One region of the Sinorhizobium alkalisoli genome, then DNA from elsewhere that is predicted to be linked to it. Evidence: predicted binding sites of a transcription regulator. Region 1 holds the regulator's gene; each other region holds the start of a gene.
What was found. Region 1 encodes LexA, which represses DNA repair genes until DNA is damaged. Its sites were predicted from a motif close to TGTTCNNNNTGTGTTCNG; they were not measured.
Positions count from the first base shown of each region.

Region 2: EKH55_RS29760 (ImuA family protein) is a predicted target of LexA. The motif match lies at 7,614-7,631, and genes of this name have one in related genera.
Region 3: EKH55_RS10690 (ribonuclease T2) is a predicted target of LexA. The motif match lies at 5,779-5,796, and genes of this name have one in related genera.

Region 1 covers NZ_CP034909.1:1,395,143-1,404,596, reverse strand. Annotated here, with positions in the region: gene tmk (dTMP kinase) at 1-97, opposite strand, end outside; gene EKH55_RS06975 (D-alanyl-D-alanine carboxypeptidase family protein) at 178-1,332, opposite strand; gene EKH55_RS06970 (septal ring lytic transglycosylase RlpA family protein) at 1,390-2,430, opposite strand; gene EKH55_RS29345 (hypothetical protein) at 2,355-2,708, shown strand; tRNA gene EKH55_RS06965 (tRNA-Ser) at 2,719-2,806, shown strand; tRNA gene EKH55_RS06960 (tRNA-Ala) at 2,942-3,017, shown strand; gene EKH55_RS29340 (hypothetical protein) at 3,230-3,397, shown strand; gene lexA (transcriptional repressor LexA) at 3,574-4,284, shown strand; tRNA gene EKH55_RS06950 (tRNA-Cys) at 4,943-5,016, opposite strand; gene EKH55_RS06945 (YrbL family protein) at 5,196-6,020, shown strand; gene EKH55_RS06940 (hypothetical protein) at 6,036-6,320, opposite strand; tRNA gene EKH55_RS06935 (tRNA-Asn) at 6,460-6,534, shown strand; gene EKH55_RS06930 (SMR family transporter) at 6,686-7,024, shown strand; gene EKH55_RS06925 (SMR family transporter) at 7,027-7,356, shown strand; gene EKH55_RS06920 (SDR family NAD(P)-dependent oxidoreductase) at 7,344-8,192, opposite strand; gene EKH55_RS06910 (cysteine synthase A) at 8,507-9,454, shown strand, end outside.
Region 2 covers NZ_CP034909.1:3,104,893-3,114,346, forward strand. Annotated here, with positions in the region: gene aspA (aspartate ammonia-lyase) at 1-42, shown strand, start outside; gene EKH55_RS14955 (type I asparaginase) at 39-1,061, shown strand; gene EKH55_RS14960 (aldose epimerase family protein) at 1,065-2,081, opposite strand; gene metA (homoserine O-acetyltransferase MetA) at 2,248-3,171, opposite strand; SAM riboswitch at 3,231-3,308, opposite strand; gene EKH55_RS14970 (RidA family protein) at 3,490-3,870, opposite strand; gene leuD (3-isopropylmalate dehydratase small subunit) at 3,878-4,483, opposite strand; gene EKH55_RS14980 (hypothetical protein) at 4,609-4,854, opposite strand; gene EKH55_RS14985 (HpcH/HpaI aldolase/citrate lyase family protein) at 4,970-5,875, shown strand; gene EKH55_RS14990 (DUF1737 domain-containing protein) at 5,872-6,078, shown strand; gene EKH55_RS14995 (redoxin family protein) at 6,157-6,834, opposite strand; gene EKH55_RS15000 (metallopeptidase family protein) at 7,049-7,483, opposite strand; gene EKH55_RS29760 (ImuA family protein) at 7,652-8,605, shown strand; gene EKH55_RS15005 (Y-family DNA polymerase) at 8,646-9,454, shown strand, end outside.
Region 3 covers NZ_CP034909.1:2,184,337-2,193,790, forward strand. Annotated here, with positions in the region: gene EKH55_RS10670 (YjiS-like domain-containing protein) at 577-813, shown strand; gene metF (methylenetetrahydrofolate reductase [NAD(P)H]) at 1,036-1,977, opposite strand; gene EKH55_RS10680 (ArsR/SmtB family transcription factor) at 1,980-2,999, opposite strand; gene ettA (energy-dependent translational throttle protein EttA) at 3,223-4,872, opposite strand; gene EKH55_RS10690 (ribonuclease T2) at 4,991-5,764, opposite strand; gene EKH55_RS10695 (alpha/beta fold hydrolase) at 6,000-6,953, shown strand; gene EKH55_RS10700 (DMT family transporter) at 6,950-7,900, shown strand; gene EKH55_RS10705 (thiamine pyrophosphate-binding protein) at 7,932-9,454, shown strand, end outside.

The sequences.
Region 1 (9,454 bases):
GCGCGCTGAGCGAATCGGCAAGCAGGCGCATCTGGGTCGACTTGCCCGCCCCTTCTCCGCCTTCGAACGTTACGAACAAACCCTTTGTCAGCGACACATGCTCTTCCAGATCGGCGTATTCCTGCCCTCTGTTTAGCCGATTGGTCTGCCGGAAGAAACCGTCACGGCGTGCAATTGTCACAGCCAGAAAAAGAGAAGTTCCTGCAAGGCGTCAAGCGCACGGCTCGTCAGCGTGCCCGGCTCGACGGCATCGGCTGTGCGGACTGGAACTTCCTTGACGAGCTCTTCTCCGTTCCAGAGCTTGACGACGCCGACCTCCTGTCCTGCGGCCACCGGCGCGCTGAGAGGCCACCGGTAGACGATGCGGGCGGTCAGCCGCTCCGGATTGTTGACCGGCAGCAACACGTCCACGGGTCCGCCGGCGACAAGCGCGACGTGGGATGCCGCCCCGCCATAGACGCTCGCTTCACCGATCGTTTCGCCACCGGCAAAAATCCGCCGCTTCTCGAAGTTCGTCATTGCCCATTCGAGGACGCGGCGGCTCTCCTCGGTCCTCTCCTTATCGCTCTCAAGGCCGCCCATTGCGAGATAGACACGGCGCTCTCCGCGCTGCATCGAAGCGGCGACCGAGAAGCCGAAGCCTTCCGCAAATCCCGTCGCCAGCCCGTCGACGCCGACATTGGCGGCGATCAGCGGATTCTTGTTGCGCTGGAAGATCTTGTTCCACTCGAAATCCGGCTGGGAATAGAGGCGGTAATAATGCGGATGCGCCTCGTGCAAATGCCGCGAAAGCGTGACGAGTTCGCGCATGGTCATCTTGTTTCCGGGGTCCGGCAGTCCGGTCGCGTTCTTGAATGTCGCGACCGGCATGCCGAGTTCGCGAGCCCGCTCCGTCATCCGTTCGGCAAAGGCCGTCTCGCTGCCCGCCATTCCCTCGGCCAGAACAATGCAGGCGTCGTTCGCCAGCTGTACAATCGCACCTTGCATGAGATCCGCGACCGCGACCTTCGACTTGATCGCGGCAAACATGGTCGCGGTGCCGGATGGCGCTCCGCCCGTGCGCCAGGCGTGTTCCGAAACTTCGAAGGTCGCGTGCGGCGTCAGTTCCCCCTTGTCGAGGGCCTCGAAGACCAGTTCCATCGTCATGAGCTTTGCAAGCGACGCCGGTGGCACGGGCTCGTTCTCGCCGCGCGCAAAGAGCACGCTCCCGGTCTCCGCATCGACGAGATAGATCTGTTTCGCCTTGGTGTCGAAGGCAGGCGCCTGTGCCTCCGCATCACCTGCGACGACCGCTGCAAGGACACCCACGATCGCCAGCCACACAATGCGCATGAGAAACTCCGGTTTCTTCACGGGCATAGCAGCGCCGCCAGACCTATTCAACCGGCGTCAATCGGCCAGAACGCCCCGGTTCTGCCGCTTTGCGTAGGCCCGAATGGAGTCGGACGTCAGCGGGTCCGGATCGGCCATGATCAGTTCGAATGGCGAAGCCCTGTCACTGACCCGGACTTCGACATAGGCGGCGGCATAGGCCATGTTGCCATCCGGCAACGGGATCCATTCCGGGCGCTCGGAGGGAACCGGCCCGATCTCCGGCAGCATCATGAACTCGGCAAGCGCGGCCGATGCCGGCGACGCTGCAGGCGGCGCCGTGAGCGCATTCAACGACCTCGTTGCGCCAAGCGTCGATTTCGCCGGAATCGTCAGAGTCCCAAGGTCCTGTGCCTGATCGCGCAGCGGTTCGTTCGAAGCCACCATGACCCCCGTCGCGATCTGCCCTTCCGGCGCGATGCGAGGGCCGCGATCGCCCTTGGTAACGTAAGACGCCATGAGATAAGGCATGTCGTTGCCCTCGAGCGGGGCTCGGCCGACATATTGCACGCGTACCTGGGCACTTCCCTTGCGCTTGATATCGAGCAGGTCGGCGGTCTTCGAGGAGACATCGATGATCCGGCCGAATTCATAGGGCCCGCGATCGTTCACCCGCACAATGACGGAGCTGCCGTTCTCGAGATTGGTCACGCGAGCATAGCTCGGCAAAGGGAACGTGGGATGCGCCGCGGAGAGGTGATACTTGTCATAGACCTCGCCATTCGCCGTCAGCCGGCCATGAAAGGCCGAGCCGTACCAGGAGGCCATGCCGGTCTTGTTGTAGCCCGGCTCCTCCTTCGGCTGATACCACTTGCCCTTGACCTGATAGGCATTGCCGACCTGGAATCGCCCGCCGCCCTTCGGAATGTTGCGCCCGTTGGCCACTCGCGGACTTGCTTTGACCCCGTAGACCGATTCGGCGAAATATTCCTTGCTTCTCGACTTGCTCTTCTTGACGCTGGACGTCGAACCGCAGGCCGCTAGTGCTGCGCAAAGCAGTGGAATTGCAGCGAGGCGCAATCCCCTCGCAAGGCATGCCGCTTTTCTACGAGATATCATCTGTCCCCAAGGTCATTCGCGAAATTCGTGCCCGAACGATCCGCATTTCACCCCCGCGGATCTTTCGACGTCCCGGAAAGGGACAATCGTGTAATGATGACAACAACAAGGCAAAAATACGAATTTCTAGGCGAGATCGCGCCGGGTTTTTCTCGTTATGGTTTACAAAACGTAAATACCAGACCGACGGAGATGCGCAGTACCAAGCGGCAGAGGCCGAAGAAATTCGTGCGGGCGGCGAGCTTAAATCTTGCAACGAACCGCACTTCGCGCAATAACGCGCTGCCCGGATGGGTGGCCGAGCGGTTTAAGGCACCGGTCTTGAAAACCGGCGACGGGCAACCGTCCGTGGGTTCGAATCCCACCCCATCCGCCAGCGTGAACTTTGTCCGACCCGGCACCTGCTCCCATTCGGACTCGACTGTCTGCCGACGTCTCGAGCACGTTCGGCCAATTCAGCCGAGCGGGCTGGCGCGCGCCGTGGAATTCTTCTATATAGTCCAGGCCTGCCGGGGTCGTAGCTCAGTTGGGAGAGCGCCGCAATCGCACTGCGGAGGTCGAGGGTTCGACTCCCTTCGACTCCACCATTCTTCTCTTTGTCCAGCCCGGAGCCGTGATGCCCGATCTGCCCGGCGGCGGCGGCAGGTTTCTTCGCCGAGGCGCATTGCGCCAAGTCGTTTACCGGGAACACAAAATGCTGGTTTCGGCCACCAAGGTTTCCTTGCCATCGCTGGCGAATTGAGGGACAGTTGGGGTCTGCATCTTTTCGTGTCGGCAACTCCCGCGAGTGGAGAAAATCATGTCCTCTAAAACTCTGATGGCGGTTGCAGCATTGGCGCTCCTGTCACTTTGGGGATGCGCCACCACCGGCGCTACGGGCAACACGACCTACGCGCAGTGGTACGGCCCCTACCCTGAGCCTGACTTCGACGTTCTCAGTCCCGGGGGTCTGCGCCTCGCCTATTGATCGGGCGCCACATCAACGCTCCATCGCCCGACAGCCCAATGGCTTGTCGGCCCCGGCAAAGCGACGCCGCCCAATTCAGCATGGCAATATTCACGGAATGTTAGGCACTTGCGGAACACAAATGGAACGGATAGTGTCTGTTCTTGATTTGTTTCGCGATTCTGGAGTGACGCGCCATGCTGACCCGCAAGCAACAGGAATTGCTTCTCTTCATTCATGAACGAATGAAAGAGTCGGGAGTCCCGCCGTCCTTCGATGAAATGAAAGACGCGCTCGATCTTGCGTCGAAGTCGGGCATCCACCGGTTGATCACTGCGCTCGAGGAGCGGGGCTTCATTCGCCGGCTTCCCAATCGGGCACGCGCACTTGAAGTCATCAAGCTGCCGGAAGCCTATACGACACCGGCGCAGCCAAGGCGCGGCTTTTCGCCGAGCGTCATCGAGGGCAGCCTGGGCAAGCCATCTGCCGCGCCCAGGGTCGAGGCGCCACCCGCAGAGACGTCCTCGATTGCGGTTCCCGTGATGGGGCGCATCGCCGCCGGCGTCCCAATTTCTGCGATCCAGAACAATACGCACGAGGTTTCCGTTCCGCTCGACATGATCGGCAACGGTGAACATTACGCACTGGAAATCAAGGGCGATTCGATGATCGAGGCCGGCATCCTCGATGGCGACACCGTGATCATCCGCAACGCGAGCACGGCCAGTCCGGGCGATATCGTCGTGGCACTGATCGATGACGAAGAAGCGACCCTGAAGCGATTCCGCCGGAAAGGTGCGTCGATTGCCCTCGAAGCGGCGAACCCGGCCTATGAGACCCGGATATTCGGACCGGACCGGGTGAAAATCCAGGGCAAACTGGTCGGGCTGATACGGCGGTATCACTAGCCCATCGCCCCGGTGATCGGAGCCGTTTCGTTTGGCCGATGCATGGGTATTTGCGCACAGTGCGTGATCGAGTGGGCAACAGTTATCGTCCGAAGCCTTGGGCGGTAGACGTTCCGCTCGACGTTGCGGCCGACCAGCGCCGAGTACTTTCGTCTGGCTGCCTCCCCCCATCCCCGCATGGGCGTAGAGCCGTCCGCAGGTGGACGGTCGGCGCCACGGGTATTCTCCCCGGTTATCGTATCGGTTTCGGGCCCAGCTCAATCTCCCTCGGGTTCGGCTTTCATGTGGGAGACGGCATGGCTTGGCCGGTCGGATCTGCAGTCCTGGGTTTGCCCATGGACTCTCCTCCTTGTTGCGATCTCGACGCGATCCATGGGTCCGATGAAAGTTCCTCCAAAGCGCTGCCTATGGAGTCTTGCTGGATCGGATTGCGCGCACACCGTTCTCGCGGCCACGCTCGCGGTATCGCTTGACCATGCGGCGGGCGATTCCGCCTGACCAACGCGCTCCGACGATCAGGCGGTGGTAAAGCGGCGGCCCGGTCAGGCCGGAATCGACATTCTGCAGGCAAGCGGCCGTTGCCGCAGCGGCTGAAGATCACTTGCCAAGAAATTTGCCGGCGCACATCGGTGCCACCAGCCGGATCATCAGGGGAATTTGGAGGCCTCGCCCGGAATTGAACCGGGGTACAAGGATTTGCAGTCCTCTGCGTCACCACTCCGCCACGAGGCCTCATCGACAAGAAATATCAAGTCGTGGCGAGCGTTTAGAATCATTCGAGATGAACCGCAAGAGGCAATTTCCGAAAAACGCACCCCTCGTCTCGGCCCATCGTAAAAGGAGGTTGGACACTGGAATGCCCAGCCTCCCAGTTCGATCGCAATAAACTCACCCATAAGGTAGGATTTTCCTTGATTTTCCTCAACCGGCGCTGTTTTGTCACAAAACTTTCACACTTAATGGGCGAGGACATGTTCGACGGCAAGATCTCCCTTTCCGACTGGCACCAATGTGCAGGCGGGCACCAGCGGTGTGTTTTCGAGCATGACCTCTACCCGAATATTTTGGTCAAGGTTCTCAGAATCAGGGGCAACAGCGGCGAGCGCCAATCGACGCGGATGCTGCGCTTCATCGATCGCTTCAAGCGGTTCGGTGCCTACCGGACATTTCGACGCGAAGTCGACGAGTTCATCGAACAGGCCCGAAAGTTCACCCTGTCCGACACAGCCGATCTCCCCATCCCCGGAGTGCTGGGCTTCGTTCAGACCGAACACGGCCTCGGTCTCGTGGTCGAGAAGATCACTATGGCAAACGGACAGTTGGCCCCAACCTTGCGCGACCTGGCGCTGGCGGGGCGGTTGACGGCCAGGCACCTGGCGATGATTGACGAACTTTTCGAGCGCTGTCGCCGGCTTCACATCGTGCTGATGGATTGCAATGCCGGCAACTTCGTAGTGACGGACCGTCGCGGTTTTGAGGAACTGATGTGCATCGACGGGACCGGTGAAAAAAGCCCGTTGCGCATTTTCGCTCTCAGCCGCAGGGCCAACGGCTTCAGACTGCGGCAAATGCGTGAGAAGCTGTTTCTCAAACTCGCCAGAACCTTGAACGATCCGGCGGCGCTGCCCAACGAGGGGCACGTCCACACGGTCCTAGAGCCGTATCTGCGGCCGAAGCGCAGACTTCACGCGGTCGAGGGCGTTCCGGACGCACTCAACGTTTCACGGGCCAGCTAGCCCGAGATCGCAATTCTACTTCCCCGACGTTTTCTCGGTATTGCCGCGCCAGCGGGCCCACCACACGGCGAGTCGTCGGCGTGCGCGGCGCACAACCGGTATGTCGTGCGACAGCACCAGCAGCCCGAGCGGTATCATCCAGAAGCCGAGGACCGGCAGGAAGCCGAGAACACCGCCAGCAATGAGCAGAAGCCCAATCGTCACCCTGAGGGCCGGCGAGTCGGGCAGGCCGACGCGCCATGTACCGAGAATGATTTCCCGCGTTTTCGGATCGATACCGAAATGCTTCTTCTTCGCCATTGCTTCCTTCCTGCGACTTTCCCAGAATTGGTGCTTTCTCCACAGCCGAGCAAGCGGCGCTTTCAATTTTTTTTGAAAAATCGCTTGGCAAATCGAAAAAGCATTTGTATTAGCAGCCTCACTTCTGCGGCGCAGATGATCCCTGGTAGCTCAGCGGTAGAGCACTCGACTGTTAATCGATAGGTCGCCGGTTCGAATCCGGCCCGGGGAGCCAGTTTCGAAGAGCCATTCGCGGCGAAGGCCGGAGTGGCTCTTTTCGTTTGCTAGCGCATCGGCCGAAAATCGATGCGCAGATCCAATGATTTACAGCGTCCTCTGTGTGCCCTGAAAAACGCACGGCGCCACAGGTCCATCAGAGGTTCCGGATGCGCTTCGCGTGGTTTTTCCTGATTCTCGCCATTGGCACCGAAATCGCCGGCCTCACCGCCATGAAGGCCGCCGGGGGCGCCTATGTCGGCCATGCGGTCATGTATGGCTCGATCGCGCTCTCCTACGTGTTTCTTGCTATGGCGGTGAAGACGATTCCCGTCGGGGTCGCCTACGCGATCTGGGAAGGCTCGGGCGTCGCGCTGATCACGCTCGTCTCGGTCATGGTCTTCGATCACGTGCTGACCGGTCGCGAGATGCTCGGCCTCTCCATGGCCGTGTCCGGTATCCTTCTCGTCAATGCCGGCAAGGTGCAGGACGAGGAAAGCGCGGCATGAGCATGCCAGTCTTTTCCTTCTCCTCCTTCGCCTTCGCAGTGCTGGCCGGCCTTTTCGACGTGGCTGCCAACCTCGCCTCCTCGAGATCGAACGGCTTTAGTCACCGCGGCTGGGGTGTGCTTTCGATTGCGCTCGTGCTCGCCGCCTTTGCGCTGCTCGCGGAGGCCGTCAAAGGCATGGAATTGGCGATCGCCTATGCCGTGCTGGGCGCTACCGGCATATTTGGAACGGCGATCTCGGGCCGCCTTCTCTTTGGCCAGAGATTGAAGCCGATCGGGTGGATCGGTCTCTGCCTGATCTTCGGTGCGGTGCTGGTGCTTCACACCGCCTGACGCGGCCGTCCCTTTGAACGGGACTCCTTGTGCTTGGGCGCCGTGTTGCGCGGTGCCCGCCACGGCATCAGCCAGCGGAGAACCGGAAAATAGACCCCATAGGGCAGAAACTTGAGCAGCTTGACGAGATAGGTGAAGCGTTTCGGGAAGGTGATCTCGAAGCGTCCGGACTTCAGCCCTTGCGAAATCCGCGCCGCCGCCGTCTCGGCGCTGACGAGTGCGGGTCGCGGGAAATCGCCCTTTACGGCGCCGCGTGTATCGACGAATCCCGGACAGATCAGTTGCAGGCGTATGCCGATTTGGTCGAGATCGAATTTAAGGCTCTCGGCCATGTTGATGAGAGCTGCCTTGGTCGCACCGTAGGCGGCGTTCATGGGCAGGCCGCCATAGCCCGCAACGGAGGAGACGATGGCGATCTGCCCATGCCCCTTCGCTTTCATATGTTCGACGAGCGGCACAAGGCAATTGACAACGCCCTGGAGGTTGACGGCGAAACTCCTGTCGAAGGCATCGTGATGCAGATCGTCACCACGCACGGGGATTGCGACGCCCGCATTGAGGATCGCGAGCGCCACCTGTCCATGCTCGTATTCGATCGCCGTGATCACCCGCTCCATGTCATGGGGGTGGGTCACGTCCCCGTCGAGGACGATCATTTTCCCCGGCCCTGTCGCTTCGTGCTGCAGAGCGACCAACTTGTCGTGGCTGCGCGCCGTGACGACGACGCAATAGCCTTCCTCGACGAGTTGCAGGGCCACGGCGCGCCCGATTCCCGAACTCGCGCCGGTTATCCATGCCAGACCGTGCTCTGGGCGGGCGGTAAAAGCAGTCGTCATCTCCTCCTCGCATCCGTTGGGACTTTGCCTCTCCCCGCAAAGCCCGACCTTTCATCCAAGGCCGACCGCTGCGACGGCAATGCCGCCTGCACCTCCGCTTCCCGCCCATCATTTGACCGCGGAGACGATTTTTGCCCGGGACAAGAAAGCTTCGAAACGCTATTTCTTGTTTATTCAACAGGCTAGGCGGAAAAGACGCCAACATTTCGGCGACCGATATACCCGCACGAAATGTTTATCGGCTTGCCGTCAATCCTGGTTAGTGCTTGGCTTGAGGCTCGGCATACGTTCCGTTCAGCGCGAGGTTTCTTAAAATGCGTGTTCTTCCGTCCGTGCTTGAAGCAATCGGCAATACGCCGTTGATCCGGCTCAAGGCCGTCTCCGAAGCCACCGGCTGCAACATCCTCGGCAAGGCGGAATTTCTCAATCCTGGACAGTCGGTGAAGGACCGGGCAGCCCTCTGGATCATCCGCGCCGCCGAGAGAGCCGGCACGCTCCGGCCGGGCGGCGTGATCGTCGAAGGCACGGCCGGCAATACGGGCATCGGCCTTGCCGTCGTGGGAAGCGCCTTGGGCTATCGCACGGTCATCGTCATCCCGGAGACCCAGAGCGAGGAAAAGAAGGATGCGCTTCGCCTGATGGGCGCCGAACTGGTGGAGGTCCCGGCGGTGCCTTACAAGAACCCCAACAACTATGTGAAGATTTCCGGGCGGCTGGCGGAGGAACTCGCCAGCACCGAGCCAAACGGCGCCATCTGGGCGAACCAGTTCGACAACGTCGCCAACCGGCAGGCGCATGTCGACACGACCGCGCCGGAGATCTGGCGGGACACCGATGGCAAGATCGACGGCTTCATCTGCGCCGTCGGCTCCGGCGGCACGCTCGCCGGGGTGGCCGAGGGGCTGCGCGCCCGAAATCCCGACGTCAAGATCGGCATTGCCGATCCGGAAGGCGCCGCCCTTTACAACTATTATGCGCATGGCGAGCTGAAGGCGAGCGGCAGCTCGATTACCGAAGGCATTGGCCAGGGCCGAATCACCGCCAATCTCGAGGGATTCACACCGGACTTCGCCTACCAGATCCCCGATACGGAAGCCGTGCCCTACGTCTTCGACCTGATCGAGGAGGAAGGCATCTGCGTCGGCGGTTCCACCGGGATCAACATTGCCGGCGCCGTGCGGCTGGCGCGGGAACTCGGGCCCGGGCATACGATCGTGACGATCCTGTGCGACTATGGCAACCGCTATCAATCGAAGCTCTTC
Region 2 (9,454 bases), 1.7 Mb from region 1:
AGCCCGCAGGCAATGCTCAGTCCCGCAGCAGGTATCGCATGAGCCGGCGCGTCCTCATCCTGCATACGGGCGGCACCATCGGCATGGAAGCCGCGCCCGGCGGCCTCAAGCCGATGGCCGGCTTTGGCGCCCTGCTCAAGCGCAGGCTCGGCGAAACGGCCTCGGCGACGCCGCTCCCGGATTGCGATGTCGTCGAGCTCGACAGCCTGATCGACAGCGCCAATCTGCAGCCGGCGCAATGGCCGGTCATTGCCGGCGAGCTCGTCCGCCGCTGGGATGCCTATGACGGCTTCGTCGTGCTGCACGGCACCGACACGATGGCGTGGACGGCTTCGGCGCTCTCCTTCATGCTGCGCGGCCTCGACAAGCCCGTGATCCTGACGGGCGCGCAGATTCCGCTGACGGCGCCGCGCAGCGACGGGCTCGAAAATCTCGAGATGGCGCTGATCCTCGCCGCGCAGTATCCGCTGCGCGAAGTCGGCCTCTGTTTCGGCCGCAAGCTCTTGCGCGGCAACCGCAGCCGCAAGATCGCGACCGACCGCTTCGATGCCTTCGACTCGCCCAATTATCCGGCGATCGCCGAGGCCGGCATCAACATCGTGCTGCGCCGGGAGCTGTTGCTCGCCGCCGAGCCCAAGGCCTTCTTTCTGCCGGACCATTTCGATCCGGAGGCCGTGGCGGTCATCACCATCCACCCCGGCCTTTCGCCGCGCGTCGTCGAGGCGGTGCTCTCCGATCCGATGCTCAAAGGCGTTGTGCTGCGCAGCTACGGCGTCGGCAATGTGCCGGAAGCAAACGCGCGGCTGCTCGCCGCCCTCGGCGCGGCGCTCAAGCGCGGCGTCACGGTGGTCAACACGACGCAATGCGTGATCGGCGCGGTGGCGCAGGACACCTATGCCACAGGCGCCGCGCTTGCCCGCATCGGCGCGGTGTCGGGCGCCGACATGACGCTCGAGGCGGCCTTTGCCAAGCTGCACGTGCTAATCGCCGAGGGATTGCCGCCCGAGGACATTCGCGCCCGCATGGCGGTGCCGCTCGCGGGCGAGATGATCGCCGGTTGAAGCTCAGCTTTTCGTGAAAACGTAGTCGGTTTCCTGGCGGAGCGTTTCGCCCGGGCGCAGCACCGCCCTCGGGAAGCCGTCGTGATTGATGGCGTCCGGCCAGATCTGGGTTTCAAGGCAGAAGCCGGCGAAGGGGCCATAGGGGCGGCCTTCGAGACCCGGAGCCGAGACGTTGAGCTTGCTGCCGGTATAGAGCTGGACCCCCGGCTCGGTGGTCAGCACCTCCAGCGTCACGCCGGACCCGATGCTGCGCACCAGCGCTATCGAGCGCTTCTCCATGCGCTCGGGCGAGAGGCAGAAATTGTGGTCATAGGCAATCCCGTTGCCGTCCATCTGCCGCCGCATCGAGGTCATTTCCCGGAGATCGAAGACGGTGCCTGCAACCGGACGGATCTCGCCGGTCGGGATAAGATGCTCGTCCACCGGCAGGTAGTGGTCGGCGGCGATCATGATGTCATGCCCGAGCGCGTCGACGCTGCCGTCGAGATTGAAGTAGCTGTGCTGGCATAAATTGGCGAGCGTCGGCGCGTCGGTGGCCGATTCGTAGAGGACGTTCAACGTGCCGCCCGGCTTCAGGCGATAGGTGCAGGTGATCGTGCAGTTGCCCGGATAGCCGGCCCGGCCGTCGGGATCGGTGATCCTGAGCGTGACGCTGTCCCCGGTCCTCGCGATGATCGTCCAATTGCGCTTGCCGATATTGTCGCTTCCGCCATGCAGATGCGTGACGCCCTTCTCGTTGAGCTCGAGCTGATAGACCTTGCCGTCGAGGGTGAAGCGTCCTTCGCCGATCCGGTTGGCATTGCGGCCGGGGGTGGCGCCGAAATAGGAGGAATAGGCGGGATAGCTGTCGAAATCCTCGAATCCGAGCACGAGCGGCGGCGCATGGCCTTCGAGCCTGAGATCCTGGATGACGGCCCCCCAGCTCAGAACCTTCGCCGTCAGCCCGCCACCGCTGAGGGTCACGCGGTGGACCGGTTCGCCGGAAGGCAGGTGGCCGAAGACTTCCGTGTCGGTGCTCATTTTCTGTCCCTCGCTCCTTATCCCGATGCCGGCGCCAAACTGCGTCATTTCCAGCCATGCGGCAACGGGAAAGTTCAGCGGGGCAATTGCTTGGTCGCCGCCTGCAGACCGGCGTGCGTCACCGTGATCTTTTCCGTCTTCAGTTCGAGGAAGAAGGGAATGAACATTAAGGCTCGGCACCGATCTTCGCGAGTTCGTAGGGCGTCGTCTGGTAGATCTCGTTGATCCAGTTGCCGAAGAAGAGATGCGCATGGCTGCGCCAACGGTTCTGCGGCGGCAGCGCCGCGTCGTTGTGCGGGAAATAGTCGTGCGGCAGCTTGATCGGCACGCCGGCATCGACGTCGCGGAAATATTCCTCCGACAGCGAGGTGGAATCATATTCGACGTGATTGAACATGTAGAGCCGGTTGCCCTTCCGTTCGTGCACGAGGCAGACGCCCATCTCCTTCGATTCCATCAGGATCTCGAGCCCCGGCACCCGCTCGATATCGGCGCGGCGCACCTCCGTCCAGCGCGAGACGGGCACGGCGAAATCATCGGAAAAGCCGTTCAGATAGACCGACGAAGGCTTCAGGTTCTGGTGCCGGTAGACGCCGAAGGCCTTTTCTTTCAGCGAATATTTCGGGACGCCGTGGAAATGGTAGATCGCCGCCATGGCGCCCCAGCAGACATTCATGGTCGAATGCACATTGGTCGCCGTCCAGTCGAAGATGCGCTTAAGCTCGTCCCAATAGGTGACCTCCTCGTAGTCGAGGGTCTCGACCGGCGCGCCGGTGATGATGAAACCGTCGAACTTGCGGCCCTTCACCTCCTCCCAGGTCTCATAAAAGGCGAGCAGATGATCCTCCGGCGTGTTCTTCGGCCGATAGCCGTTGACCCGCACCAGCGACAGTTCGACCTGCAGGGGCGTGGCGCCGATCAGCCGCGCCATCTGGAGCTCGGTCTTGATCTTGTTCGGCATGAGATTGAGAAGCCCGATCTGGAGCGGGCGGATGTCCTGCCGGATCGCCGCGGTCTCTGTCATCACCCGCACACCCTCGTTGACCAGGGTCTCGAAGGCGGGCAGCGCGTCGGGAATCTTGATGGGCATGGGCTCCACTCGATCAATACAAAAAAACCGGCGGCGAGATCATCGCGACCGGTCCTCGGAAATCGTTCTCCTCGGCCCTTTAGCGACTTCTTTAACGTGGCTGCAAGCCGGCCGGCCAAATCACCACGGATCGTTTGATAGCGCGAGGACTGCCGTATGGTCAACGAAAAACGATTCCGGATGGCCAAAGAAGGACGCGCGGAAGGACGCGCGCATTAATGAGCCGGCTACCGAATTGCGCCAAGCGATCCTGCGTTCCATGGTCGAGCGATCCTCAGGTCGTGGTCGGCGACATAGTGCATCGGCTCGTCGTTCTCCTCAGCCTCTGAACGCCGTGACCTCGATCTCGATCAGCATTTCCGGGCGGATCAGGTCGCAGACGATCATCGTCGCGGCCGGACGGATGTCGCCGAACAGCTCGCCGAAGATCGGAAAGACGCGGTCGGCGAAGCTGGCGTCCGTGACGTAGCAATGGCTGCGCACGACATCCGAGAGCGAGAAGCCGCCCTCCTTGAGCGCGCCCTCGATCGTCTTCAGACAGTTGCGCGCCTGTTCCTCCACCGTCTCCGGCATGATCATGGTGGCATAATCGTAGCCGGTCGTGCCGGAGAGGAAGCACCAGTCGCCCTTGACGACGGCACGCGAATAGCCTGCCGCCTTCTCGAAGGGCGAACCGGAGGAAATAAGCCTGGCCGCCACTGGGCGCTTATGCCCAGGGCCGGGAGGTAGCGGTTGCCGTCTCGAAATTGTCGATGGCGCTCGCCTTCTCCAGCGTCAGGCCGATATCGTCGAGGCCGTTCAGCAGGCAATGGCGCTTGAAGGCGTCGATCTCGAACTTGATCGAACCGCCATCCGGGCCGGTGATCTCCTGCGCCTCGAGATCGACGGTGAGCACCGCATTGGAGCCGCGGCTGGCGTCGTCCATCAGCTTGTCGAGGTCGGCCTGGCTGACGACGATCGGCAGGATGCCGTTCTTGAAACAGTTGTTGTAGAAGATATCGGCGAACGAGGTCGAGATGACGCAGCGGATGCCGAAGTCGAGGAGTGCCCAGGGCGCGTGTTCGCGCGAGGAGCCGCAACCGAAATTGTCGCCGGCGACGAGAATCCTGGCGTCCTGGTAGGCCGGCTTGTTGAGCACGAAGTCCGGGTTCAGCGTGCCGTCTTCGTTGTAGCGGGATTCGGCGAAAAGCCCCTTGCCGAGGCCGGTGCGCTTGATCGTCTTCAGGTAGTCCTTCGGAATGATCATGTCCGTGTCGACGTTGACGACGGGCAAGGGCGCGGCAACGCCGGTAAGCTTGACGAACTTTTCCATGTCTTGGCCTTCGATTTCAGCGGGAAGTGTTGGCAGAAGCGTTTAGATCAGTTTTGCGCTGAATTGAAGGAGAATCTGCGTTTGCCGGACTCGGGTAACCGAGCGCAATGGTCGTTGAAGGCAGATCACAGATCGATGATCGTGCCGCGGCCGTCGTTCCAGATCCGTATTTCCCGCTCTCGACCGGCGGAAGCCGCGCGGGTATGCGCTGGCCGCGGCCGCGGGCCGAGTCTTGCGGCGATCGCGCTGCCGATCGCGATCGCGGCGGCGATGCCGGCAAGCGCCAGCGCGAGGGAAGCGGTGAAGACGAGAGCGGCCAGCGAGAGGACGATGGCCGCGGTCATGAAAAGAACAGAGCGGATGCTGCGCATAGGACTACCTTTCTGTCACGCATGTGGGTGTGCGCCCGCGCGCTTGCAAGGGGCGCAGGAGAGCTGCAAGAGCGCCGGCTTGCGCGAAAGCGCAAAGGGGGGCACAACGACGCCTATGACGAGACCGACCGACCACCATCCCGTGCGGCTGCGCCGCTCCGTGCTCTCCGTTCCGGCGGACAACCCCCGTGCGCTCGCCAAGGTCAAGGTTCTGACCGCCGATGCCGTCATCTTCGATCTCGAGGATGCCGTGGCGCCCGAGCGCAAGAGAGAGGCGCGCGACGCGCTGGTACGGCATCTTTCCGAGGACCGGCCTGAGATCGAAACGGTCATCCGCATCAACCGGACGGAGGCGGGGTTCGACGAACTGGATCTTGCCGCCGCACTCGCCGTCAGTGCCGATGCGGTCCTCCTGCCCAAGGTCGAAGTCCCCGCCGACATTCAGGCCGCTCTCGACTGGCTCGCGGAAAACGACGCACCGGAAAGCGTGAGGCTCTGGGCGATGATCGAGACGCCGCGCGGCGTGATCAATGCGCCGGCGATCGCCGAGACCGGGCGCACGCGCGCCGGCCGGCTCGACTGCCTCGTCGTCGGCCTGAATGATATGAGAAAGGCGACCGGCGTCGCCGACCTCCCGAGCCGCCCCTATCTCCTGTCCTGGCTGATGCAGATCCTCCTTGCCGCCCGCGGCAGCGGTCTCGATGCCGTCGATGCGGTCTTCAACGACTTCCGCGATGCGCAAGGTTTCGAAACCGAGTGCCGGCAGGGACGCGACATGGGCTACGACGGCAAGATGCTGATCCACCCGGCCCAGATTGCTTTCGCCAACGACGCCTTCGGCATCGATGACGCAGCGCTCGCGGAGGCGCGCGCGATCATCGCCGCCTTTGCCCTTCCGGAAAATTCCGGCAAAGGCGTGATCAGTCTCAACGGCCGCATGGTCGAGCGGCTGCATCTGGACGAAGCGCAGAAACTCGCCGCCAAGGCGGATATCATCGAAACACGAAAGGCAAGATCGTGAAACTCTATCGCTTTCTCACCGGCCCCGACGACGCCTCCTTCTGCCATAAGGTGACGGCGGCGCTGAACCAGGGATGGGAGCTCCACGGCAATCCGACCTATGCCTTCAACGCCGACACCCAGCATATGCAGTGCGGCCAGGCGGTGGTGAAGGAAGTGTCGGGCAAGGATTACCATCCGGACGTCAAGCTCTCGGAAGAGTGAGCGCAACGTCGCGATCGTCTCCCTGTAGCGAGAGGTCAATCGAGAACGCGCGGCGGCCGACGACGACTTGTCGCCGTGTCATGCGAGTTGGGAAGCGGCCGACATCAGTTCTTCGGGATTCAACGCCCGGCATACGTTTCGGCCATCCTCTTCGACTTCGGTGAAACTCCAGCGTACCACGCCGTCGCGGTCGAGCAGGAAATGGCCGACAAGCTGCATATGACCGGGTATCCGCACCTGCTCATCGGCTTCCGTGACTTCATACCCGTCCTTGCTGCTGAGAAGATCGCCGCCGCTCGCCGGATTCATCGGTTCGGGCAACTCCCCCGGCCAATCGACCCGCATCGCCGAGACCGCGTCCATTCCGACCCTCTGCGGCCAGTTGGTCTCATTTTCCGTAAACTCGATGAGAGGCAAGCCGAAGACGCGGTGCGAAGCGCGCTCGGTGTCGGATGCGGCGAGCAGGCCGGGTATAGGCTGGTAGCGGAAATAGAGGCGTGCGCGTTCCACCGGGGTGTTGACCACCGCCAGCGAGGCGACGCCTTTCTCGCTAAGGGCCGGGTTGAGCCGGGCCATCGCCGCCACATGGCGTCGGCAGAACGGACAAAGCAGCCCTCGAAACAACCCGATCAACACGGGGCTTCGACCGCGAAAATCATCAAGCGCGATCCTCCCCTCGCGGGATATCGCGTCCAGCACGATGTTGGGGGCCTGGTCGCCCGGCTGTAGCGGATGGTCTGGATAGTGCTCAGACATGGTCGACCTCCTCGCCCGAAGGACCAGCCAAGAAGAGGCAGTATGGCTCAGAATCGAGGCGAAAATGGTCCGGTCGCCGACGGGCAAGCGTAAACAGCTGCGATCCCTGCCGCGGTGAAATGCGCGTCTTTTCAGACGCGCAAAGGTCGCTGTAACTCTTTGAATCGGCGCATTGAGCTTTCCGAAAATCGGGTACGATTTTCGGGCCGATGCGCTAGCCGCCCAGATGTTCGACGCTCGCCTCGATCCGCTCCATGTCGTCGTCGGACAGGCCGAAATGGTGGCCGATCTCGTGGATCAGCACATGGGTGATGATGTCGCCCAGCGTTTCGTCGTTTTCCGCCCAATAATCGAGGATCGGGCGACGGTAGAGAATGATCCGGTTCGGCAGTTCGCCGGTTTCGAGCGTGAAGCGTTCGCCGATGCCGCGGCCTTCGAAGAGGCCGAGCAGGTCGAAAGGCGTCTCCAGCGCCATGTCTTCGAAGACGTCGTCGCTCGGGAAATCGGCAACTTCGATGGTGAGATCCGTCGTCAGCTTGCGGAATTCCTCCGGCAGATGGATGTAGGCTTCAAACGCAAGCTGTTCGAATGTCGTAAGCGTCGGTGCGTGGCGTTCCCGCCAATCTTCGGTCTGGTCTATGCGGGCCATGGGCACTCCTTGTCGCCCTCATATAGCGGTTTCGCCTTTGTTTTTCGAGTGTTGAATTCCACCCGGACGAGGCAAGGAATAAATTCTTACATCATGACGGTTGACTCTTTTCGCAAGCTCTGGAATCCATAAGAACATAACGTGAACATATGATCGGAGTTGACCGTCATGGCCGAGAACGCCGTGCAACGGCAAACCATTCTTTCCCTTCGTGAAAGCATAGCACGGATTGAGAACGGCTGCTCGTCCGCTGTCGTGCCGGCGATCCGGGATGCCGATCGCGGCGGCTTTCGCCGCGGCAGGGAGAGCGCGCCGGACCGCCAGGTCATGCCCCTTGGAATTGCCTCGCTCGACGATGTGCTCAAAGGCGGGTTGCCGCTCGAGGGCCTGGTGGAAATCCGCAATGCCGAAACCCGCGATGCAGGCGCGGCGGCCGGCTTCGTCATGGCGCTTGCCGTTCTCTACCAGCAGCGGAGAAGGGAAAAGGGGCATCTCGCCCCGGTCCTGTGGATCAGCCAGACGCTTGCTGCGCGCGAGGCCGGCAATCCTTATGCCCCCGGACTGAGGAGCTACGGGCTTGATGCGGAACGGCTCCTCTTCGTGTCCGCGGGCAAGGTCAAGGATGCGCTCTGGATCGCCGAGGCGGCGCTTTCGGTGCCGGTCTTCGCCACGATCGTGCTGGAAATCCGCGGCAATCCCGCCTCTCTCGCCTTGAGCGAGAGCCGGCGCCTGCACGTCAAGGCGCGGGCCGGCCAGGTTCCGCTTCTTCTCTTCCGGCAGGCGGGGCATGAGGAGGCGAGCAGCGCCTTTTTCCGCTTCCAGATCAAGCCGGCGCCGGCCGGCGAACGTCCCCTCCCCGATGGCTCGATGCTTTGCGGCAGCGTCGGCCATCCAAGCTTTCACCTCCTTGTCGAAAAAAACAGGGCGTCTGCCCCTCACGACATCTTTCTCGAATGGAACGCCCATGACCGCCGCTTCTCTCCCCTCAATGAGCGCCGAAGCGCCGCTCTTCAGGCAAACGACCCGCCAGAGAATCCTGGCGATCCACTTTCCGCATCTGCCGGCCGATCGCGTCGCGCGGAGCCGCTGGGGCGCCTCCTGGCTTTCGCGCGGGCGTCCTGATCACCCGCCCGTCGTTTTCGCCGCGAAGATCGACAATGCCATGCGCCTCGTCGCGCTCGATACGCTTGCGGAGCGGATCGGCCTGAAGCGCGGCCAGGGGGCGGCGGAGGCGCGCGCCATGTGCCCGGCGCTCGACGTGATCGCCGCCGACCCGGCGGCCGACCAGGCCTTTCTGGAAGGGCTTGCCGACTGGTGCGACCGCTATACGCCGCTTGTCGCGCTCGACGGCAAGGATGGCCTGTTCCTCGACATCACCGGCTGCGCGCATCTCTTCGGCGGCGAAAAGGCGCTGGTCAGCGATGTGCTCTCCCGGCTTTTTGCGCTCGGGGTTGAGGCGCGCGCGACCATTTCTTCTTCCGCCGGCCTCTCCTGGGCGGCGTCCCGCCATGGCCATGACGCGGTCATCGGCCCCGAGGAGGCCGATCGGATCCTGGCGCCCCTGCCGGTCGCGGCGCTCCGCCTGCCGGCGGAAACCGCCGCCGCACTCGAACGCGTCGGGCTGAGAGAGATCAGCGATCTTCTCAAGGCGCCGCGCGCGCCGCTTGCCCGCCGCTTCGGTGCCCAACTTCTCCTCAGGCTCGATCAGGCAAGGGGCCGGGTGGACGAGCCGCTCTCACCGCGCCTGCCGGTGCCGAGCTTTTCCGCCGAGCGCCGCTTTGCCGAGCCGCTGCAGGACGAGGCGTATATTCTCGAACTGACCCGGCATCTCGCCAAGGACGTCCGCGCCTCTCTCGAGCGGCAGGGCGAAGGCGGGCGGCTGTTCGAGCTCCTGCTGTTCCGTGTCGATGGTCGGGTATTCCGCGTTCAGGCCCACGCCGCCGTTGCCTTGAATGACGCCGGGCGGATCGC
Region 3 (9,454 bases), 790 kb from region 1:
TTCCGGAATTAGAATCGCAGCAAATCCGGGGAGGCAGGCCGCTCCAGGAGCACCCGGCCTAGAGAGCTGTAACAGGACCGAAGCCCATGGACGTGGATGCGTTCATGGGCTTTCGCAATCAGGCGGCGGCGCCATCGCCAGCGCATCGGCGTGGATCCGAAAGCCCATAGCGTCCTTTGCGCGAAAGGACGCTCGGCAGCCAACGATGTTGCCCTCTTGCCACAGAGCCCGATGATGCCTGCAATTCGCAATTGCAGAGACTTGCCGAACGGCAAATCTCATGTAAGATACACACACTCGCAATTCAATCAGAGGAGGCGTGAGATGGATACTGTTGTCGTGTTTGTGCGCCTCTCTTGCGGAGCGATTCTGCCGTCGATGCATCATAAATCGACCGGAAGCCGATTTACATCCAAAGGACTGTAATCCTTGGATTTCCGCTGAAGCGGCATCTTTCCCATTTGACCTGACGTGACCGTCTGACGGAGCGATGTCTCGCGACTTCCGCTGCCGCATCGGCGCGTCCCTTCACCATCGAGAGGACCCGGCAGCGTTACCGCGTCGGGACGGAACACCATGCGCGATTCACAATTATTGATTGCAAATACTCTTACGGCCACGGTTGATGACCTGTGCCAGCAATTCGGCGTCTGGAAGACTGCGCGTGCATTGGCGCGCGCCGCCTGGCGGCAGCGCCAGACCACGAGCCATGTCTCCCACCTGTCGAATCGCATGCGCCGGGACATCGGCCTGCCGGAAAGCGACGATACGCCCGAGCAAATCGGTTCTTTCCTGTGGGACATCAGGATTTGAGGCCGGGCAACAACGGGAGGCCACGACGGTTGGAAGAGCCCGATTGTCGTGGCCGGCATACATATATGGAGCGTCAGGCCCTGCGGGAAGAAAACCGCAGGCTCTTCCCCAATACAGCGCCGCGCGTCTTATCAGACGCGCAAAGGTCGCTGTAGCACTTTGGATTGCTGCATGTCTTTGTCCTTAAATCGAGTTTGAATAAAGGAGACATGCAGTAGTCTTTCAGCGCGCTCCTGCGGCCGTCTTGATCGAGCCGACGGCCATTTCCCGGGCGTTCACCGGCGAACGGACATAACCGAGGAGTTCGCACACGGCGATGACGAGAGGGGAGCGGTTCATGGTGTAGATGTGAAAGTCGCGCACGCCGCGCCGAACGAGATCGACGATCTGCTCGGCGGCGATGTGACTTGCCTCCCGGAACCTCTCCTCCGGCTGGTCATCGAGATGCGCGAGCCGCGAGGTGATCGCATCTGGCACCGTCGAGCCGCAAAGCCCGGCGAATTTCATCACCTGCGATAGATTGTTGATCGGCAGGATACCCGGGACGACCGGGACTTCAATGCCGGCACGCCGCACCTGATCGAGGTAGCGCTCGAAATCGTCATTGTCGAAGAAGAACTGCGTGATCGCCCGCGTCGCGCCGTTGTCGACCTTTCGCTTCAACATGTCGATGTCGGCCGCAGCATCACGACTTTCCGGATGTTTTTCCGGATAGGCGGACACCGAAATCTCGAAATCGCCGCGCGCACGCAGCGCCTTGACGAGCGCCGCAGCGTTCTCGTATCCGCCCGGAAACGGCTGGTAAGCGCTGCCGACGCCTCCCTGCGGATCGCCCCGCAATGCCACAAAATGGCGGACGCCGCAGGCGACGAACTCTTCGATGATTGCATCGACCTCGGGCTGGGGCGCGCCGACGCAGGTCAGATGCGCGGCCGTGTTGCTGAGTCCCATCTCGCCGATCATGCGCCTGACCGTCGTCAGGGAGCGGGCTTTTGTCGAACCGCCGGCGCCGTAGGTCACGGTCTGGAAGGCCGGGGCGAAGGCCGAAAGATCCGCCACCGTTTGAAAGAGCTGCGCTTCCATTTCTTCGTTCTTCGGCGGGAAATATTCGAACGAGAGGCTGATCTCGGCGCGCTCGCTCGGATGAAGCGTCGTTCTTTCCATGCTCAAATTCCCCCCGCCTGAAGACGCTGGCGCATATCGGCGATGTTGCTGGCAACGCGCTGGTCGCGCGCGAGCCAGATGGTGACCGTCAGTTTCCTCTCATCGGCGCCCTCGGGCGCGAGATCGGTCGTCTTCTCGAGCGCGAGACCGGCCCGCTGCAGCCAATCGGTCATCGTCTGGTGCGAAAAGCCGAGCCGCGCATGCGCATGCTCGTCGCGCAGATATTCGAGCCCATGCGGGGCAAAATCGATGATGACGAGGCGGCCGGCGGGCATGAGCATGCGCGCGGCCTCCGCGATCGCCGCCTCGGGCTCCGCCAGATAATGCAGCACCTGATGGATCGTCACGAGATCGAAGGATTGATCGTCGAGCGGCAGGTTGAAGATGTCGCCATGGCGGATCGACGCCTTGGTGATGCCGGCCTTGTCGAGGTTGGAGCGGGCCACCGCCAGCATGTCGCGGCTGGCATCGACACCGATCCCGCGCCGGTAGATGCCTTCGAAGAGTTGCAGGATACGGCCGGTGCCGGTTCCGAGATCGAGCAGGCTGTCAACGGGTTCGTCGCCGACCATTGCCTTCAGTGCCGCCTCGACATCGCCTTCGCTCACGTGCAGACGCCTCAGTTCGTCCCATTCGGCGGCGTTGCGGCTGAAATAGGCCTGCGCCTTTTCCGCGCGCGCCTTCTTCAATGCCACAAGCCGCATCTCGTCGCGCGCGAGAACGGCATCATCGGCAGCGGCCGCCGACAGCAATCCGCGCACAAGCGCCACGCGGCCACCTTCCTGGCGCAGCCGGAAATAGGCCCAGGCGCCTTCCTGATAGCGATCGATCAGGGCGACTTCGCCGAGGAGTTTCAGGTGCCTCGAGATGCGGGGTTGCGACTGGCCGAGAATTTCGGTCAAGTCGGTTACGGTGAGATCGCTGGCGGCAAGCAACGCCAACAGGCGCATGCGCGTCGGCTCCCCCGCCGCCTTCAAGACGTCGACCAGCGCATCCAAGCCAAGTGTGTCACGATCAACCATCGCCTTCCCCATCAACACATAAAGATATCTTTATGTGAATTACGGATGGCACGCAAGCGAATTTGCGCAGGAAGGCAACGGGATGGCGTTGGCAGACAGGCGGGCGAAAAGCTCCGCGGACCAGACGATACCGCATGGCCGCGCTTCTGAACCGCGAGGCCCAAGGCCTCGACCCTCATTCCTGTGCTTGTCACAGGAATGAGGCGCTGGGGGTGACCGCGCCCTAACGCGTCAGGCGCTTGTAGGTCACCCGTGTCGGGTTGACCGATTCGGGGCCAAGCCGGCGGATCTTGTCCTTCTCATAGTCTTCGAAGTTACCCTCGAACCACTCGACGTGGCTGTCGCCCTCGAAGGCGAGAATGTGGGTCGCGAGACGGTCGAGGAACATCCGATCGTGGCTGATGATCACGGCGCAGCCGGCGAAGTTCTCGAGTGCATCCTCGAGCGCGGCCAGCGTCTCGGTGTCGAGATCGTTGGTTGGCTCGTCGAGCAGGATGACATTGCCGCCGGATTTCAGCATCTTGGCGAGGTGCACCCGGTTGCGCTGGCCGCCGGAAAGCGTGCCAAGCTTCTGCTGCTGATCGCCTCCCTTGAAGTTGAAGGAGGAGCAATAGGCGCGCGAATTGACCTCGTGCTTGCCAAGCTTGATGACATCGTTGCCGCCGGAAATCTCTTCCCAGACGGTCTTGTTCGGGTCGAGCGCGTCGCGGCTCTGGTCGACATAGGCGAGCTGCACGCTGTCGCCGATGCGGAAGGAGCCGTCATCCGGCTGCTCCTGGCCGGTGATCATCCGGAAGAGCGTCGTCTTGCCGGCGCCGTTCGGACCGATGACGCCGACGATGCCGCCCGGCGGCAATTTGAAGCTCAGCCCATCGATCAGGAGCTGGTCGCCATAGCCCTTGGAAAGGTTGTCCGCTTCGATGACGACCTGGCCGAGCCGCTCGCCGACTGGGATGATGATCTGCGCGTCGCCCGGGCGCCGATCGGCCGCCGCCTTGACCAGCTCGTCATAGGCGCGGATACGGGCCTTGGACTTGGCCTGACGCGCCTTCGGGCTCGAGGAAATCCACTCCTGCTCGCGGCTGATCGCCTTCTGCCGGGTAGCCTCCTCCCGTCCCTCCTGCGCCATGCGCTTGGCCTTGGCTTGGAGATAGGCCGAATAGTTGCCCTCATAGGGAATGCCTCGGCCACGGTCGAGTTCGAGGATCCATCCGGTAACGTTGTCGAGGAAGTAGCGGTCGTGGGTGATCATCAGCACGGCGCCCGGATATTCGCGCAGGTGCTTTTCGAGCCAGGCGATCGTCTCGGCGTCGAGATGGTTGGTCGGCTCGTCGAGCAGCAGCAGGTCCGGCTGCGAGAGCAAGAGCTTGCATAGCGCGACGCGGCGCTTCTCACCGCCCGAGAGGTTATTGACGTCGGCGTCGCCCGGCGGGCAGCGCAGCGCATCCATCGCCATTTCCACCTGGCTGTCGAGGTCCCACAGGTTCTGGCTATCGATGATGTCCTGGAGCTTCGCTCCCTCTTCCGCCGTCTCGTCGGAATAGTTCATCATCAGCTCGTTGTAACGGTCGAGGATCGCCTTCTTGGCGGCGACGCCCTCCATGACGTTCCCGACCACGGTCTTTGCGGGGTCGAGTTGCGGCTCCTGCGGCAGGTAGCCGATCGTAGCGCCTTCCGCGACCCAGGCCTCGCCGGTATATTCATGGTCGAGGCCGGCCATGATTCTCAGGACCGTCGACTTGCCGGCCCCGTTCGGACCGAGGATGCCGATCTTGGCGTCCGGATAGAAGGACAGATGGATGTTCTCCAGGACCTTCTTGTTGCCGTAGGCCTTATTGAGCCCGGCCATGTGGTAGATGAATTGACGTGCCATAAAGCATGCTCCGCATCGGAAGGGGAATTTGGCCGCTATGTAGGCGAAATATGGTGGCTGGGCAATCCGCCAAAGGCTTTGCCCACGCCGATCCCTTGCTCGCGGAGTGCCGCTTCGATCAAGTCCGTTTGACGGCGGCCACGATCCCCTTCGCACATTTGAACTCGGTCGGTCCGGCCGCCTGGATCAGGTTCCGAAGATCCGCCCTGCCCGAAAATTCTCCGGTCAGGCCGATGGTGAGGCCTGTGATCACACTTCGCCCAGCCACCGTCTGGCAACGCATCCGCACCCGCTCCCCAGCACCGGCTCCGAAGCTTTTGTCGAATGCCGCCTTGATCTCGGCTTCGCCGACCTCGGCTCCGATCCTGCCGGCAAAGAGCGCCTGCACGGCGGACTCGTTCAACTGGTCGAGCAGACGAAGCTGCAAGGCGAAGTAATCCTCGGCATTTTCCGCCTGGCAGGTGCCGCTGCGCAGCCATTGGTGCCGGTCGAGGCCGGATTTCACGCCCGGCATGGCGACGAGCAGGCGCGCGGCCGTCTCGTCCGCCATGGCGAGCTTCGGCAAGTCGAGCCAGTCACCCTTGCGGTCGCGGCCCTTCAGTTCCGCCTCGACGCCGCAATAGCTCTTCCTGAGCGGCCACAGGCCGTGAAGCGAAAAATGCGTCGCGTCGACCCGCTCGGCCGCCTGCTCGGCGCACTCCTTGCGCGTCGGCCGCGTCTCGCAGAAACCCGGCTGCCAGCTGACCGCCAGGACATATTGCGTCCGGCCGGCTTCCACCGCCTCCCCGCCCCCGGCCGCCGCTTGTTCCTGCGCCGCCGCCGGAGATACAAGAACCAGACCCAGCACAAGCGCTGCAACCCGCGGTACACTCACCATTCCCCGCACTGCCATAATGGCCTCCATTGAAAAACAAAACGAGAACAAAAGAACAACAAAAGCGGGAAAATTGCAACCCCCTGCTGAAGGCGCCTTACAACACCCCGGAATTCTCCTGACCTCATGCGCAACAAGCAACAAGCGGCGATTGCCTTTGGCGGCCAAATCGATTTGATATCTCAGGGCAGATTTATGCTCGGCTCTTCCGCAAGGGCGTGGCGGTGCCGTGAGGAAATGTTCGGAGATTGGAATGTTCGGGCAGGTAAAAACGCTTCAAAGCCCGACGGGCGCTATGCTCGCCTGGCGCCACTGGCCTGCCTCTGGCGAACCGATCGCCATTCTGCTCGTCAGCCATGGCCTAGCCGAGCATTCCGGTCGCTACGCCCGCTTGGCAGAAGCCATCGCCGCCGACGGCATTCATATCTACGCCCATGACCACCGCGGACATGGTCATACGCGCGCACCCGACGCGCCGCCGGGGATGTTTGCCCGGAAGGGCGGCGTCGAAATGGTCATTGCCGACTTGCGCGCCGTGCGCGAGATGGCCGTCGCGCGTCACCCCAGTCTGCCGGTCATCCTCTTCGGACACTCCATGGGTGGCCTGATCGCCCTCAATGCAGCCGAAACGCATCCTCGATCCTATGATGCGCTCGCCGTCTGGAACTCCAATTTCCGACCGGGTTCTGCCGGCCGCGTGGCCCAGGCGATTCTCCGGATCGAGCGAATGCTGAAAGGCTCGGATGTGCCGAGCCCGATGCTTTCGCGTCTCACCTTCGGCGCCTGGGCTCAGGCTATCCCGAACCACAAAACCGCCTTCGACTGGCTGTCGCGGGACGAGGAAGAGGTTGCGAAATATATCGCCGATCCGCTCTGCGGCTTCGATGCCACCGTATCGCTGTGGATCGATCTCTTCATTCTCGTCTATGCCGGAGCGCGGGCGGACCGATTGGCGCGGCTCCCCGCGCGCCTTCCCGTTCACCTCGCCGGCGGTACCGCCGATCCGTCGACCGACGGCGGAGCGGCAATTCGCTGGCTTTGCGATCGCATGAAGGCGCGCGGGATGACGGACGTAACGGTCGCGATCCATGAGGGCATGCGTCATGAAACGCTGAACGAGCTCGGCCGGGAGAAGGCGACGCAAGACTTTGCCGCCTGGTGCCGGGACGCGGTGGGCGTGAAAGCCCCTACGGGCGCACTCTCATGAGCGATGTGGTCCTCTCCCGGTCGGCACCGGACCGCCGTGTCAGCTACGGCCTGATGCTGATGGTTCTTTCGGTGCTGATTTCGCCGGTGATCGACGTCTTCGCCAAGCTGGCGATCGCCACCGTCCCGTCGGCGGAGATCACCGCCGTGCGTTTCCTGCTGCAGGTCGTCTTCATTCTCCCTGTCGTCCTCTACCGGCGCACGATGCTCGATCTCACCTGGAAAAAAAGCGCGCTGCATGCGCTGCGCGGCGGTCTCCTCGTTCTGACCATGCTTTCCTTCATCACGACGCTCAAAGTGATGGAGGTGGCCGATGCTATCGCCATCTTCTTCGTCGAGCCGATCATACTCACCATTCTCGGCAGCATCTTTCTGAAGGAGACGATCGGCTGGCGGCGCTACACCGCCTGCGCCGTCGGCTTTTTCGGCGCCATGCTCGTGATCCAGCCGAGCATGCAGGAGGTCGGACCGATCGCGCTCCTTCCGATCGTCGCGGCTTTCACCCTCGCCGTCTTTCTGCTCCTCACCCGAATGGTCGCGCAAAACGAGGACCCCTGGTCGATGCAGTTCCATGCGGGCATCTGGGGCTGCCTTTTCTGCCTCGTGCTGCTGGCGTTCGGCCAAGGAACGGGCTCGAGCATCGTAGATCCCGTCTGGCCGGAAGGGCGCGTCTGGCTCTACCTGTGGGGTGTCGGCGTCGCTGCCACCGTATCCGGCGTGCTCGGCGTCTATGCCTATCGCGCCGCCCCCGCCTCGGTGCTCGCACCCTTGCAGTATCTGGAAATCGTGTCGGCGACGATCCTCGGTTGGCTCGTCTTCGGCGATCTGCCGGATGCGCTGAAGTGGCTCGGCATCGCCATCATCATCGGCTCCGGCCTCTATATCATCTGGCGCGAGCGACGGCTGCAGAAGACCGCCGGCACGCCGCCGGTCTCGCCGGCAATCTGAGGCGAAAAACAAAGCATTGGGAGGCGTTCGCATGAAAACGGGAGGGCAACTGGTCGTCGAGGCGCTGGTGGCGAACGGCGTGAAGCGCATATCCTGCGTACCGGGGGAAAGCTATCTGGCCGTGCTCGACGCGCTTTGCGACACCGATATCGACGTGGTCGTCTGTCGCCAGGAGGGGGGCGCCGCGATGATGGCGGATGCCTGGGGCCGGCTGACCGGCGAGCCCGGCATCTGCATGGTTACCCGCGGCCCCGGCGCAACGAACGCGTCTGCCGGCCTCCACATCGCCCGGCAGGACTCGATCCCGATGATCCTGTTTATCGGCCAGGTCCAGCGTGACGCCCGCGAGCGCGAAGCCTTTCAGGAGATCGAATATCGCCGCGCCCTCACCGAGGTCGCGAAATGGGTCGGCGAGATCGACGACCCCGCGCGCATCCCGGAATTCGTCACCCGCGCCTTTGCCGCCGCCACCTCTGGCCGCCCCGGCCCGGTGGTGCTCACGCTGCCGGAGGACATGCTCACCGAGACCGCCAAAGCCCCCGCCGCACGCGCCTACCAGCCGGTCGAAAGCCATCCGGGACCAGGTCAGATCGCCCGCCTCGAGGCGCTCCTCACGGAAGCGAAACGACCGATCGCCATTCTCGGCGGCACCCGCTGGACGGCTGACAGTGTCGCCGAATTCCAGCATTTCGCCGAGCGCTGGCATCTGCCGGTCGGGTGCTCCTTCCGCCGCCAGATGCTGTTCGACCACCTGCATCCGGTCTATGCGGGCGACGTCGGCATCGGCATCAATCCGGCGCTTGCGGAGGAAATCCGGCAAGCCGATCTCGTTCTGCTCGTCGGCGGCCGCTTCTCGGAAATGCCCTCCTCCGGCTATACGCTGATCGATGTGCCTTATCCGAAACAGACGCTGGTCCATGTGCATCCCGATCCATCCGAAATCGGACGCGTCTATCGCCCGGATCTCGCAATCGCCGCGAGCCCCCGCGATTTCGTCGCCGCGCTCGAAATGGTGCGGCCTGCCGCAGACCCTTCCTGGTCCCCTCGCACGGCGGCCATGCACGCAGCCTATCTCCGATGGTCGACTCCGCCGGTGACGGGGCCGGGCAACGTCCAGATGGGGCCGATCATGAACTGGATCGAGGCCAACACTGACCCCGATACCATCTTCACCAATGGCGCCGGCAACTATGCCACCTGGCTGCACCGCTTTCATCGCTTCCGCCGTTACGGCACCCAGGCGGCCCCCACCTCCGGCTCCATGGGCTACGGCGTGCCGGCGGCGGTGGCGGCCCGTCACCTCCACCCCGACCGCGAAGTCATCTGCTTTGCAGGCGACGGCTGTTTCCTGATGCACGGCCAGGAATTCGCGACCGCGATTCAATATGCGCTGCCGATCATCGTGCTCGTTATCAACAACGGCATCTACGGCACGATCCGCATGCACCAGGAGCGTGAATATCCCGGCCGCGTCAGCGCGACGGATCTGACCAATCCGGACTTTGCCGCGCTTGCCCGCGCCTATGGCGGCCATGGCGAGACGGTGGAGCGGAC